2 regions of the Ruegeria sp. YTSA219 genome follow, and region 1 is predicted to be linked to the other one. Evidence: riboswitches for the same ligand, from Rfam matches in the RefSeq annotation. Region 1 holds a riboswitch; the other holds the start of a gene.
The links. A riboswitch is a leader RNA that binds a small molecule or an ion and turns the genes downstream of it on or off. The one in region 1 is predicted to bind cobalamin.

Region 2: linked by a shared signal. The riboswitch ahead of AC2FFB_RS12570 (hypothetical protein) and the one ahead of AC2FFB_RS05200 (CbtB domain-containing protein) in region 1 are both predicted to bind cobalamin.

Annotation. Positions count from the first base shown of each region.
Region 1 is NZ_JBXWMT010000002.1:437,594-444,982, reverse strand. It holds gene AC2FFB_RS05225 (thiamine pyrophosphate-binding protein) at 1-1,175, opposite strand, end outside; gene AC2FFB_RS05220 (DUF302 domain-containing protein) at 1,253-1,711, opposite strand; gene AC2FFB_RS05215 (DUF1636 domain-containing protein) at 1,780-2,193, shown strand; gene AC2FFB_RS05210 (hypothetical protein) at 2,190-2,684, opposite strand; gene AC2FFB_RS05205 (CbtA family protein) at 2,751-3,449, opposite strand; gene AC2FFB_RS05200 (CbtB domain-containing protein) at 3,454-3,624, opposite strand; cobalamin riboswitch at 3,662-3,870, opposite strand; gene cobF (precorrin-6A synthase (deacetylating)) at 3,914-4,657, opposite strand; gene cobA (uroporphyrinogen-III C-methyltransferase) at 4,650-5,378, opposite strand; gene AC2FFB_RS05185 (cobyrinic acid a,c-diamide synthase CobB) at 5,375-6,697, opposite strand; gene cobM (precorrin-4 C(11)-methyltransferase) at 6,684-7,389, opposite strand, start outside.
Region 2 is NZ_JBXWMT010000008.1:46,277-53,665, reverse strand. It holds gene AC2FFB_RS12585 (YbaB/EbfC family nucleoid-associated protein) at 1-323, opposite strand, end outside; gene AC2FFB_RS12580 (DNA polymerase III subunit gamma/tau) at 479-2,230, opposite strand; gene AC2FFB_RS12575 (protein-tyrosine phosphatase family protein) at 2,387-2,887, shown strand; gene AC2FFB_RS12570 (hypothetical protein) at 2,889-3,293, opposite strand; cobalamin riboswitch at 3,377-3,596, opposite strand; gene AC2FFB_RS12565 (alpha/beta hydrolase family protein) at 3,736-4,593, shown strand; gene rsgA (ribosome small subunit-dependent GTPase A) at 4,618-5,646, opposite strand; RNA gene ffs (signal recognition particle sRNA small type) at 5,805-5,903, opposite strand; gene AC2FFB_RS12550 (5'-nucleotidase C-terminal domain-containing protein) at 5,943-7,389, opposite strand, start outside.

The sequences.
Region 1 (7,389 bases):
TGGCTGAGAAGGATGCGATGTGCGCCGCTGTCAGCGGTGGCCAATGTCTCGGCAGGAAGAGCCGCGCGGGTTTCCGCAATTACCGCGGCGGGACCCCATACATCATCAGTAGGGAAGGCTCGCGCCAGGGCGGCCCGAACCTGTTCGGGTTCGCCGCCGGGCCAGGTGGCGCGGGCAGGGTTGCCCTTTGCAATGGCCTCGAGGGTCGCGCCGGTATCAGCCACCAGGTTCAACCCGGCCTGATGCATGTAGTGATCGTTCGGAACCGCCGAAATGTCGATGACGCGCTTTTCTTCGGGGTCCCATATCTCGCGCCAGCCTGGGCGCATTTCGATCGGGTCATAGCCCAGACACAACACTAGATCGGCCTGTTCAACCAGCGGCACTAGATGGGTGTCAGCCAGCGGCGACAGGCCCGCGCCGCCAAGGCACAGTGGATGATCCTCGGGAACCACGCCCTTGGCCTTGTAGGTTGTCACAAAAGGAATGCCAAAATGTTCAAGGAACGCCTGCACCACATTGCGCGAGTCGTCATATAGAACATCCAGGCCGATAATCGCGATGGGCCGTTCGGCCTGTGCCACCCAGCGGCGGGCTTTTTCAACGCAATCCCCCTCGGGCGCGACGGCGGCAGGTTTGACAAGACGGCGGCGTTTGACATCGGTCACAGGCGCATCCGCAACCGAAATCGGCACGTCGATATGCACCGGTCCTGTGCGCGGCTGATTGGCCAGCGATACCGCTTTGTCTGCGATAATATCCGCGCCTTTGGCGGTCAGCATGAACGTCCCTTTGGTGATCGAGCGATAGACCCGTGCGTGATCCATGACCTGATGGGTGTATGTCAGCGCCTCATCTGCGTCGACACAGCCGGTCAGCACGATCATTGGCACCCGGTCCTGCAACGCATTGGCGACCACATTGATCCCGTTCATCGCGCCTGGACCGAGTGTGGCCACCAGAATGGCCGGGGCACCGTCGCGGTGATGCACCGCCTCGGCCATAAAGCCAGCCGCGTTCTCGTGTTTGGTCAGGTGAAAGGTTATTCCCGCCTTTTCCAACGCATCCACTAGGGTCAGCACCTCGCCACCTGGCATGCCAAAAGCGTGGCGGCAGCCAGCCTCATAAAGCCGTTGGGCCAGAATGTCCGCAGCGCGGGGCGACGAGTCCTGCATCAGTAAAGCTCCGAAAACTGTTTCAACGCAGATTGCGGAGGACAGACCCGGACGCAAGGCGCATCACGCCAGTGTGACTATTTGACAGCGGCTTCGGCCACGATCTGAAAGGTGTCATCCAATTCCTGGGCAATGTCCCTCAGGGGGTCTCCTCCCTCATAGATATAGGGCGCGAATACAAAGCTGGGCGTTTTATAGGACAGGGTGGCGGTACCGTCCTCGTTTTCGGTCACGTAAAACCGGATCGGTGCTTCGATCATTGCGCGCACCGAGGTTTCCAGCACGCGCACCGCATAGTCATTGTTGAAGGCGCCGATCACCAGATTGCCTGGGATTGTAATTCCCCGCGCGGCGGCGGCTTTGGTGGGGCCGGCCTGCGTGACCACGATCAGACCGTTTGCCTTAACCGCCGATCTGGTGTCCGAGACCAATTCATCATAGCTTTTGCCCGTTGGATACACGGCCCATCCCGAGGGCGGTTCGTCGGCCCAGGCGGGCAGAGCCAGCAGGGCGAAGACAGTCCAAAGCAGTTTCATCCAGAGGCCTCCTTTTAAGGTGTCTGCAGGAATCCTGCCAGAAATGTGAGAACGTCGCACTCACAATCTTGTGCGCATTCGGGATTGCGCCGCGCCGCTTAAAGCCGCAGAAACGGGCGCAGGACGAAGGGAAAGGTCTGGATCGGATGCGCCTGATGATCTGCAAAACCTGTGGCACCGCACGTGATCGGGCGGCCGAGGTCCAGGCTGTGCAGGACGCACTGAAAAGGGCCGGATTGACGGATCAGGTCGAAGTGAGCGAACACGCCTGTTTCAGCGGCTGCGCGGAACCCACGGCGCTGGCTATACAGGCGCAGGGGCGCGCATCTTATGTGTTTTCGGGTGTCGATGTGGTGGCGGATGCCGCGGATATCGCTGAAACTTGCCGTACTTACCTGAACAGCCCGCAGGGCTGGATCGAAGACGCCCGACCCTGCGGGCGGCTTCGGATGTGTTTGCGTGCGCGTATTCCGGCGCTTTAGTCGACTTGAACCGTAACCGCAGCACGAACCGGCACGTTATCGACCGAAAGCGGGCTATGGCTGTTGGAATTCAGTGAAACCGAAACCTCGACCTCGCCTTTGGGCAACTGATCAAGATGCATCCAACTGCCGTAAAGCCGGGCGAGCTTTTCTCCGTTGATGTAAACATGCGCGTGCCCTTCGCCTGCCAAGTCTGCGGTCGATGCGTTCTGCGGTGCGAAGGTAAAGTTTTTTGGCATGACATGCAGGTTCCAGCCAGACATAGGATCCTGTGTCAGAGCGATGTCCAGTGTAGGTGCATCTGCGCCTGCCGGTAGGTTCAGGGCCGTGGAATGATCGTGGGCCATGGTCTCAGTGTGTGAGGCTCCGTGAAGAGACGGATCAGAATGGTCGTGGCCATCAAATGTGACGCCATTTGCAGCAGCAATTACAAATCCTGCACCGCCGCCAAAGACCAGACCGATCACGAATAGAGCAAGTGAACGGGTCATTGTATTTCCTTGAAAACATAGGGAAACGCGCCAAGTTTACACCCGGCGCGTTCAATCGAAGTGCGATCAGGCCGTTGCTTCGGAAGGTTGCGCTTCTTTCTGCCAGAAATAGCCAGCGAACGCGCCAACCAGAACCCATGCAACCAGACCGATTCCAAAAGCTCGTGCCGCGAACAATGCGCCAATTTCAGTCGGCACAGGGCCGGTGAAAACATCGGGCTCGGGTGCACCGATAAGATGTGGCACCAACAGAAGTACTGCGGCGATCACATAGCTGATCAGGTTACCTCCAAAGGCGATCAACCACATGGCGACAAGGGCTGCTGCAACCGTTGCGAACCACCAGACCTGACGTGCATAGACATCGGCTGCTGCGACACCCGGCACTTCGGGCGCCAGGGTGAAACCTGGTGCAAGGTGGAAGGCGATAAATCCGGCCAACCCCCAAAGAACGCCGGTCCGGCCATCAATCTGATGCCCTTGACCTTCGGCTACCGACATCAGCGCAACCATCACCAGCGCATAGCCGGTATAGGTCAGCATGGTAAAGATGACACTCAGCGCATCACGCGTCAGTTCAGAGAACATGCGCGGCAGCTCGGGATGAGCCGATACGGTCTCGCCCCCGAAATGCACCAGCTCTCCGGATTCATAAAGCTCGGCATGCAACAATACTGGTTGCACAAATACCAACTGCAGCAAGGCGGCAATCAGCCCCGCTGCAGCACCAGCGAACAACGCGCTGGTCAATATACGACTGAACACGGTCTTAGTGGCAGGGGAAGCCGGTCGCGTGACGCACGTCATGCGCTGCATCATGCAGGGCCGCTGCCTGAACGTGACCGGTCAGCGTGATGAGGCCCAGACCCAGAACCACTGCAAACATGACCGGAACAAAGCCTGTACGCGCGGCAGATGCTGTTTTCGTTTGTGTTGCCATTTTGTATTCTCCTCTGCCGCCGCACCCGACGGCCGGTGTTTCGTTTTTGCGCCTGGCAGGTCTCCTGGCTTGCGGGTCGATGCCTCTGTTCGCCTTCCCCCCGGAGAACCGGGAGTGGCTGGTTGAACAGGGGCTCTCCGCTTACAGTCGCGGGGGCGGCTTTGGAGTTGACCACCGAGGCAGTCGCACCAAATTCCCTCTTAGCATCCGGATTTCTCCGGCAGGACCAGACACCCCCATTTAGCCGCTATAGCTGTGGCGGTGCAATCATCATTTGCGACGTATTGTGTCAGATTATGCGCTTTTTCAGCAAATAAATATCCATGATCCAACCATGGTCGGCACGGGCAAGGGCGCGGCGGTCCAGAATCTGCTGCGCAACCTCGGCCAAAGGGCCTTTGATCAGGATTTCCTCTTTCATGCCGACATATGCGCCCCACCAAATGTCCAAGTCTTGCATGTCCAGGTTTTGGAATGAACATTCGCCATCTAGCATCACCGCCACGTTTTCTGCGGTATCCGGCCATCCTTCGTCCCGGATGCGACGACCAGTTGTTACGATATAGGGCGCGCCCAGTTCGTTGATCGGAATCGCATGGGCCGCCGTCAGCGCTTGCAGCGCGGTGATGCCGGGAATCACCCGTGTTTCTGGCTGAGGGGTCAAACGTGCCGCGATTCGCAGCGAACTGTCATACAGCGACGGATCCCCCCAGATCAGCAGCGCCACATGGCGGGCCTTCGGGTGGGCTGCGATGGCCTCCTGCCAGCGCAATGCAATCGCGTCGTGCCATTCGTCCACTCCGCGTAAATAGCCATCATCGGCACGGCGTTTGGGAATGTCGAAATACGCGATTTGCGGAGGAGTATCCGCGACCTGAGCGATGATCTGCTCGCGCAGCCCTGCCAGATCGGCCTTGTTTTCGCCCTTGCGGGGGATCAGGATCAGGTCCGCCGAGCGGATCGCCTGCGCCCCTTGAAATGTCACATGATCCGGGTTGCCGGTGCCAATACCGATCAGCGTCAGGTCAATCATTTTCGAACTCTGCCAGAGGTCCATACAGGATCAGGGCCGGGGCGGTGCCGATCTCGGTTTCCAACTGCTGCGACAAGGCACCGATGGTCGAGCGTTGCAGTTTTTGCTCGGGGGTCGAGACGGACTCGGCCATCAAAGCAGGTGTGTCCAGCGGTAGGCCGTGGGAATGCAGGGCGCCAACCAAAAGGGGAAAGGTGCGCTTGCCCATAAACACGACGGTCGTAGCCTGTGGATCAGCCAGTGCTGCCAGGTTCAGATCTTCGGGCAGTTTGCCACTGACATCGTGGCCGGTGACGAATTGCACGCGCCGCGCGGTCAGTCGCCGGGTCAGCGGAATGCCCGCCGCTGCCGCCGCCGCTACCGCCGAGGGGATGCCGGGGATGATTTCATAGTCGATCCCGGCCTCTTGCAGGGCCACCAGTTCTTCTTCAAGCCGGCCGAACATGCCGCCATCACCGGATTTCAGCCGCACAACATGCTGACCGGTTTGTGCATATTCGACCAACAAGCGGCTGACGTGATCCTGCTTGGGCGAGGGGCGCCCGGCGCGTTTGCCGACACCAACCAGATCAGCATCCTCACGCGCGTGGCTCAGGATCGGGCCACTGCTGAGGTCATCAAACAGCACCGCATCGGCTTTCTGCATCCTGTCTACCGCCTTCAGTGTCAGCAATTCCGGGTCGCCGGGGCCTGAACCGATGAAGGACACAAAACCACTCATGCCGAGGCCTCGGCGATCAGATGAAAGAATGTCCCGGTGACATTGTTTCGCACCGATCCGGTTTGCGGGCCTTCCGCGCCTTCGGCGTCGAACACGCGCGCCAGCGGGGCGTCAGGCTGTTCGATGATCGAGGAATAGTGGAACTCATGCCCGCGTAGCGCTGTGCCTTCGGCAAATCCGGCCATTGGGGCCAATAATTCCGCCTTGCGATAACCCAGGTTGAACTTGCGCTTTTCATAGGAGGTCACAAGGCCCAGAAGGCCCGCCATTTCGTGCCGGTCTCCCTCTTTGTCGATCAACGCCTGACCCAGCGCCATGTAGCCCCCGCATTCGCCATGCACAGGTCTTGTCTCGGCATGTTTGCGCAGCCCAGTCTGGAAGGTGTTGGCGGCGGCCAATGTGCCTGCGTGCAACTCGGGATACCCACCCGGCAGCCAGACCAGATCGGCATCCGGGGCAGGGGCTTCATTCGCCAGTGGTGAAAACGGTAGGATTTCTGCACCCGCCGTGCGCCAGCCTTCCAGCAAATGCGGATAGGTGAACGAAAACGCAGCATCCCGGGCCAGTGCGATCCGCTGCGCCGGAGGGCGCGGCAGCACGGCTGGCGATGGCCTATTTGGGCTTGAGGAAGCCGCCCGCTTGATCGCCTCCAGATCGACATGTTCACGCAGGAACGCAGCATAGCCGACAATGGCGCTTTCCAGATCGGGATGTTCCACTGCCTGGATCAAACCTAAGTGCCGCTCGGGAAGTGTCAGGTCTCCGCGTCGTGGCAGAACGCCCAGAACCGGCAGGCCTGCACGTTCCATACCCAACCGGGTCAGACGCTCGTGGCGCGGGCTGGCGCAGCGGTTCAAAATTACCCCGGCAAAGGGCAGGTCGGGGTTGTACATCCGAAACCCCAGCGCCGTGGCTGCAGCTGATTGCGCCTGACCGCCGACATCCAGAACCAACACCACAGGCCAGCCCATACGCTGCGCGGTTTCCGCGCTAGAACCATGGCCAATCTCACCGGGTTTGGCGACACCGTCGAACAGACCCATCGATCCTTCGGCTACGACGATATCCGCGCCGTCAGCCTGTGCCGATATTGCGTTCAGCAGAGGATCGCCCATCGCCCAGCTGTCCAGATTGAACGAGGCGCGCCCAGCCGCCGCCCGGTGAAAGGCCGGGTCGATATAGTCAGGGCCGCTTTTGAATGGTTGGACGGTCAGGCCATCCTCGGCCAGCGCACGCAGCAGGCCCAGCATCACGGTGGTCTTGCCAGTCCCCGAAGACGGTGCCGAAATCAGAATGCCCGGAGGGTTAGTCATCACCATGGCTCCAGCTTGACCAAGGGCTGTCCGCGCTTTGCGGGCGATACCGGCGGTCGTAATCCTTAGAATACAGGCAGCTTTCGTCAAACCCTTCACCAGCCAGTGCCGGGCCAACCATGATCAGCGCTGTGCGTGAGATGCTCTCGTCCAGCGCGTCTTTCAGCGTCGCCAGCGTCGCACGGATGATCCGCTCATCGGGCCAGCTGGCACGGTAGACCACGGCCACCGGGCATTCGGCGCCATAGGCCGGGGTCAGATCGGCGATAACAGTGTCCAGATTGCCGATCGACAGGTGGATGGCCAGCGTCGCCCCGGTACGCGCAAAATTCGCCAACGTCTCGCCCTCGGGCATCGACGATGCGCGTCCCGGTGTCCGGGTCAGGACCACTGATTGCGCAAGTCCGGGCAGGGTCAGTTCCGTGCCCAGTGATGCGGCCGCAGCGGCAAAAGACGGCACGCCAGGGGTCACGCTGACCGGGATGCCCAGCTCTTTCAGGCGGCGGATCTGCTCGCCCATCGCGGACCAGACCGACAGGTCGCCGGAATGCAGTCGCGCAACATCCAGACCGGCCTGATGTGCGGTTGCGATTTCGGCCATGATCTGGTCCAGATCCATCGCCGCCGTGTTCACGATCTTGGCGTCGTCGGGGCAATGGTCCAGAATTTCCTCTGGCACCAGCGAACCCGCATACAGG
Region 2 (7,389 bases), on a different contig from region 1:
GCGGGCAGGCCCATGCCTTCGGTCAGCTTAGCCATCTCAGCCTGCGACCGTTCAGCGGCCTTGGCCTGAGCATCTTTGATGGCGGCCAGGATCAGGTCTTCGACCACTTCCTTGTCGTCGCCGTTAAAGATTGACGGGTCGATATCGAGACCTTTCAGCTCTCCCTTGGCCGTGGCTGTTGCCTTGACCAGCCCTGCACCGGATTCGCCGACAACCATGATGGTATTCAGCTCTTCCTGCATATCCGTCATCTTGGTCTGTAGATCCTGTGCGGATTTCATCATCTTGGCCATGTCACCCAGGCCGCCGAGTCCTTTGAGCATCGGTATTCTCCTAATATCCGGTTTGACGCCTAAATACGGGCGCGGTCGGCGCGGCACAAGGGCCGAGCTGGCTCCTGCCCGTCGTCAAGGCCTTTGGCCAGACCTTTCCTCCCGTTGGGCGCGGGAGGTTTCCAGTTGGGTAAGATGGGACGGTTTCAGTCTTCCTCGAACGGGTCCCATTCGTCTTCGACCTCGGGCAGCGCCTCGGTTTCCACTTTGGCGGCACGTTCTTCCGGTGTTTCAATCCGCTTGATGCGTGCCTTCGGAAATTGCATGAGCACCGCCTGAACCAACGGGTGTTTCTCAGCCTCTGCTTTCAACGCCAGCTCGGCGGCGTCTCGAATCTCGGCGATGGTCGCAACCTCACCATCGGCCACAATCGACACAGCCCAGCGGTTGCCAGTCCATCGTTGCAGCGACGAACCCAGTCTCGCTGCCAGATCTGTGGGTGCGTTCTGTGTCGGGGTGAATTCGATCCGCCCCGGTTGGTAAGAAACCAGCCGCACCCCGTTTTCGACCTCGACCAGAAGTTTCACATCCCGATTGGTGCGGATCAATTCAACCACGTGGTCAAAACTCGGATACCGTGCCAGCGCCGATTGGATATCATGGGCCAGAGCGGCCGACGGCGCGCCGGCGGGGCTGCTAGTTGCGGACACGTAAGAAGATGATGTCGCTTGTACCGGAGCCTGAGAGGGCACGGCCATACCACCGCCAGGACCGCCATTCGGAGGCGGAGGCGGGTTGTCCTGCAGGCGCTTGATCAGCTCTTCGGGGCTGGGCAAGTCGGCAACATGGGTCAGGCGGATAACGGCCATTTCAGCAGCCATCATGGCATTTGGCGCGGCCGATACCTCTTCCAGCGCTTTCAGCAACATCTGCCACATCCGGGTCAAAACGCGCATTGGCAGGGCCTCGGCCATTTGCTGACCACGAGCACGTTCATCAGGGGAAACCGTCGGGTCCTCGGCTGCGTCTGGCGTGATCTTCACAACCGAAACCCAGTGCGTGATTTCGGCCAGATCGCGCAGCACGGATAGCGGATCGGCCCCTTCGGCATATTGCCCGCCCAATTCAGTCAGCGCGCTTGCTGCATCCCCTCGCAGGATCATTTCCATCAAGTCCAATACCCGGCCCCGGTCGGCCAGACCCAGCATCGCGCGCACCTGATCGGCGCTGGTTTCACCGGCCCCATGGCTGATTGCCTGATCCAGCAGCGAAGTTGCGTCGCGCGCCGACCCTTCGGCCGCGCGGGTGATCAGCGCCAGGGCATCATCCGCGATCTGTGCCTTCTCAGCCGCTGCGATCTTATTGAGCAGGCCAATCATGTCCTCGGGTTCGATCCGGCGCAGGTCAAATCGTTGGCACCGCGACAGAACAGTCACCGGGACTTTGCGGATTTCGGTCGTGGCAAAGATGAACTTCACATGCGCAGGAGGTTCTTCCAACGTCTTGAGCAGCGCGTTGAATGCGCTGGTCGAAAGCATGTGAACCTCGTCGATGATGTAGATCTTATAGCGCGCACTGGCGGCGCGGTATCGGACCGAGTCGATGATTTCGCGGATATCATTCACGCCGGTTCGGCTGGCGGCGTCCATTTCCATCACATCGACGTGGCGGCCTTCCATGATGGCGACGCAATGTTCGCACTGGCCGCAGGGTTCGGTCGTGGGCTTGCCTTCGCCATCGGGGCCAATGCAATTCATGCCCTTGGCGATGATCCGGGCCGTGGTTGTCTTACCGGTACCGCGGATGCCGGTCATGATGAAGGCTTGTGCAATCCGGTCGGCCTCGAACGCGTTTTTCAGCGTGCGCACCATTGCGTCCTGACCGACGAGGTCAGCAAAAGTTTCCGGGCGGTATTTTCGCGCGAGAACCTGATAGGCGGGGCTGGGCGTGTCGGTCATGTCTGCTCTGTTGGATTCGTGTCAGGTTTGCAGAGTAGAGACCCCCGCCGCCCGCGTCCACCGCGCGCGAAAAGGAATTTCGTTTTGGCAAGTTGCATCAGAGCCGGTAAATCATGAGGGGCCTCAGCCCCATGTGGTGATGCAGGAAAAGGAGCAGTGTTGGAGAGATTTGCAATTCACCCTCTTGGATTGGGCAAAGGGCAGATCGCTCTGTGCCCACTGCCGGGTGTCACGGGCGATTATGCTGGAGATTTCGCAGTAATCCGAGATTGGGCGCCGGACCTGGTCATCTCGATGACTACTCTGGATGAGTTCCAGCATTCCGCCGGGTTGTCATTCGAGGCGGACCTGCAGTGCGAACGGATTGCCTGGGTCCACCTTCCGGTCTCCGATTTCGGCGCCCCCACGCCTGAGGTTGAGGCGCTTTGGCCGCAAGCCAGCGCCGCCGCCCAACATGTCCTTGCCAGTGGCGGCAAGGTGCTGGTGCATTGCCGCGGTGGGTGCGGACGCTCGGGGATGGTTGTGATGCGGCTAACGGTGGAATGCGGCGAAGCGCCTGACCAAGCGCTTCGGCGGTTGCGTGCAGTGCGGCCCTGCGCGGTGGAAACCAAAGCGCAAAAGGACTGGGCCGGGTTGCCGGCCCGAACCCTTCCCTGAATCAGGCAGACACTTGATACGGAATACTGTCGCTGCGCGGCGGCAGGGTCGAAACGTCGAGCATCGCACAGGGTGGTTCTGACAGAAAACCAGCGGATTTCTGGATGAACTCCGGCCCGAACATCATGTCGCCATAGGCGTCCAGCTTTTCTGTCGGCGTGTCTGTGCTGGTGCCGCAATAGACCCTGATCTGTTCTGATTGGGCCCGAAAACGGGCCGTGCAGCCTTCGGTGCAATGGGTCAGATCGCTGGTACCTTCGACCTCGAATGTTTTGGATGTCGCAGGCGTTGCCGTCGCCATCGCCTCGGCCATGGCGCGTGCCATTCGGGCAAGGGCGGGGCAGGGTTTCCCGGTCCTCTGACAGACGGTTGCGGTGAATTCGTGTGTTTTTGTCTTCCAGATCATAATGCGCCCTCCGCGCGCAGGACGGAGGGTGAGGATCAGGTGTGACAGCGCGCTGACGACCTGCCCGGACACCCCGCCCGAGTTTCGGTTTCGATACGATGGCAGGTCTCCTGACTTGCGGGTCGTCGCTTTGCCGACCTTCCCAGCCCTGGGGCCAGTGGTATTTCGGCATTGCTCACCGCTTACAGTTGCGGGGGCAGTCGCGGAGTTGGCCCTTTCCGGCATCGCCGGGGCAGACCGCACCGTGTTCCCTTTTCATCCCGCCCCAATTCCGGGGCAAGAACCATCACCACATCGCTAGCGGCTATGCAGACCCCGAGTCAAGCCACCTGTTGGGGTGCAAACCGGACGTTTGGTCATCTTGATGAAATCTTGACTCTGGTGGCCGAAATCGGGCCGATTGTTGAGTGAACCGAGTAGTTCAGAATTTGTCGGAAGCGCCATGCTTGATACCACGCCCTGCGTCCAGACTAAGGACTTTGATTTTGCCTCAGGCTCTGCCAGCCTGTCGGCGCGGCTGTATCTGCCTGAAACCCAGCCGAAGGTCGCCGTGGCGATTCACAGCGCAACTGCAGTGCCGCGCGAATATTACCAGCATTTTGCCCGTTGGCTGGCCGCCGAACAGGGTATGGCCTGTCTGACCTATGACTACAGCGATTTCGGGCATTCGCTGCGCGACAAACTCAAAACCTCCGAGGTGACCATGGCGGATTGGGCCTTGGTCGACATGCCCGCCGCACGGGCTGAGATGCGCAGGCGGTTCCCGGACGCTTTGCAGTGGAGCATCGGTCATTCCCTTGGCGGCTTGCTGGGGCCGGTGCAGCCAGACATTGATCAGATCGACCGGATGATCTGTGTATGTTCGGGGCTGGTTACTCTGTCCGACCATCCCTGGCCCTATCGCGGGCTGGCGTGGATGTTCTGGCATGTGCATGGGCGTCTGGCAGTGAATGCGCTGGGCTATCTGCCGGGCAAAGCGGTGGGGATCGGTGCCGATTTGCCTGGTCCGGTCTATTGGCAATGGCGTAGCTGGTGCACGGCGCCGCAGAATTATGTGCCGCAGATCGGTGACGCTCTGCCCGAAGCGAGATGGGCGCAATCGAATACGCCGGTGGACCTGTTCACCTTCGAGGACGACCAGATGGTGCCGCCAGACGCTGTCTGGCGGCTTGCCGATCTGTATGGACCAAAGGCGCGGCGACATCTGTTGTCTCCGAATGAATTCGGAGCGCCTGAGATCGGTCATATTGGCGCTTTTGCCCGCAGAAACCGGGCGGTTTGGCCCCGGTTGATTGCCTGAAAACGAGGCGCCTTTCTGTCACGCTCAGTGTCTGCTGCGGGACTTTTTGTCATTCATGACGGATCGCACCATTTTGCCAAAGGCTTTGTCACGTGCCCGTGACTGCGCGAGGGTTTCGGAATTCCTCTGATCTTCGCGCCGAAGCTTGTGCCAGCGCGCCAGCCGGTCGGGCTCAATCACGCCATTGGCAATCGCCTCCTGTACAGCACAACCGGGTTCGGCCTGGTGCTGGCAATCTGAGAACCGGCACCTTGCAGCCAATTCTAGAAGGTCTGAGAAAACCTCATCCACGCCGTCTTGGGCATCCATCAAACGCAGGGCGCGCATTCCTGGCGTATCAATCAGCCACCCCCCGTTTCGCATCGGGTGAAGCGCACGATGGGTCGTGGTGTGGCGACCCCGTGCGTCATCCTCGCGGATCCCCGCCGTTGTCCCGGCCTGACCAGTCATGGCGTTCGCCAATGTGGTTTTGCCGACACCGGATGAGCCGACCAAAGCAGCAGTTTGCCCGGAAGGGCACCAGGACAGGATCGGATCAATCTCTGACGCCTCCAGCGCGTTGACGGTTAGAACGGTCAGAAACCGAGCCAGCGAACTGGCCTGACTGGCATAGCTCTCTGGGTCAGGGCAGCTGTCGGCCTTGGTCAGGACAACAACCGGATAGCACCCGGCCTGATGCGCCAGCGCCAGATAACGCTCAAGCCGTGCCAGATTGAAATCGGCATTGCAGGAACTGACGATATACAGCACGTCCACATTCGCCGCGATCAGCTGAACCTGCGCACCGGTGCCTGCGGCCCGGCGTTGCAAGAGGCTTTTGCGCTCCAAAAGATGCCGAATGCGGTTTTGATCATCCGCAAGGATCCAATCGCCAACCGCAAATTCGCCGGTTGATCGGTCAGGGGTCAGATCAGATGTGTCGCCCAGCGCATTCAGGCCGATCAGGCGATCACGATGGACGGCGTTGATGCGATGCGGTGTGCAGGTAGGGTTCACAGCATGTTGGGCTGCAAAATGAGAGGACCATCCCAGGTCCGAAAGTGTTTTGGACATTGTTCTGCCTGTGTTCAGATACAGGAAACCATCAGGGTGGCAGGCGCGCACCCATCGGTAACATGTTCAGGCAAGAGCGGGGGTTAGTCCCGGAAACGCTCTGCCCGAAGGGTCATTGCTACAATCATAAAGTCCCTCCTGCGGCAGTCGTTGCGCGTAAGTGAGAGGTTGGACATCGACCCAAGCGGGGCTCGTTGTGGCTGCTTCCTTCCGGATCTGACCAGGTTGGCGAGGCGCTCGCCCGCGCCAACCTCTCGAGGGTGGATATAGGCAGTTGGCCGGAAAAACACAACCCGTCAGAAGGTCAGAAGAATCCGTAAAAAGCCATTTTCGTCGGTTCCAAGGACTTGTGGATCAAATTCCTGAATGTCCTGCAGATGTCGGTGGGCATTTGGACCGGTGCGTAAGATCGCCTGCGTACCAGTGTTACTGGTGATTCTGAAGGGTTTCTGGGCCTCTTCCAGCGGATCGCTGACCAAGGTGCCTGACAGATAATCCAGCAGGGCTTGCTGGACCGGCAGGATGGGCATGTCGATACGTTGCGCATTACCCGCAAATGGGAAATGCCCGCCCCCGCTGGCGCGATAATTGTTAAGCGCGACGGCAAATTGCTGATCCGGTGCAATGGGGGTGGCACCGACCAGAACCTCTGAAACGCGCCGGTTTTCGGCGTTGATCAAGGTGCCCATATCGTCGAAACGCGGAGGTTGTGTCAGATCAATTCTGCAGGACAGCCCGTATAGCACATCAAAGTTGTGACCCACCCGATTTTCGCAAATAAGTTCGGATGCAGATCCGGTCGAAATCTGGTTGAAAACAGCTGCGGACATCTCAAGCCAGTCCACGATTTGATCACCGGATACAATGACACCCTGCAATTCGTTTGGAAAAACATGCAGGTCAACCACGTTACGCAGGAATATCTCGCCAGGCTTAACATCCGTATAGAATCGCGGCCCGGCCCGACCGCCGAATTTCGAAGGTGAAACCGCCGATAAAATCGGAATGTCTGCCAGGTCGGTTTCGGACATACACAGACGTAACGCGGCAGCCTGGGCGGCGGCGACCAGCCTCAGCCCACGGTCCTCGGTGCAAAAGCTGAAATAGCTGTGCAGATGGTGCGGGGTGCGCCCGACCGGCTGGCCCGCTCGCCTGCGGGTTTCGGCATGACCCGAGGAAAACAGATGCAACAATTCCGGATCTTCAGGCGCCAGTGATACGATTTCGTCGGGATGCCCCGCAGATATCGGTCGCAGCGTCGCCTGGGCTTCGCCAGCGGTCCAGCCGCCGCGCTCTGCCGAGTGAAGCTTCAGGTCGATCACCCCCAGATGTGATCCGGCCGTTCCGGGTAAGACAACTGGTTTGCCATGCACCAGAGTGTTTTCAGAGCCGGCCTTGGCGGGATAGGTCAAATGGGAATGACCAGCAATTATTGCGTCGATACCTTCGATTTCGGCTAGCGGAATAATCGCGTTTTCCATATTCTGTTGTGACCTGTCCGGTCCGAAACCGGTATGGGCCAACGCGATGATCAGGTCGCAATTTTCGTCTTTGAGCTTTCTGACTTTGTTTGCCGCACAAGTCAGGATGTCCTGAGTGGTAAGGGTGTCGTGCAGCTTGTGCGCCTCCCATTGCGCTGTCTGAGGCGGGAGGACCGAAAAAACCCCAATTTTCAAGGCCATAGGTGTCGGCGAGCCAGGGATCTGTTTGTGCAAAATGACATGATCTTGCCAGATCTGAGGC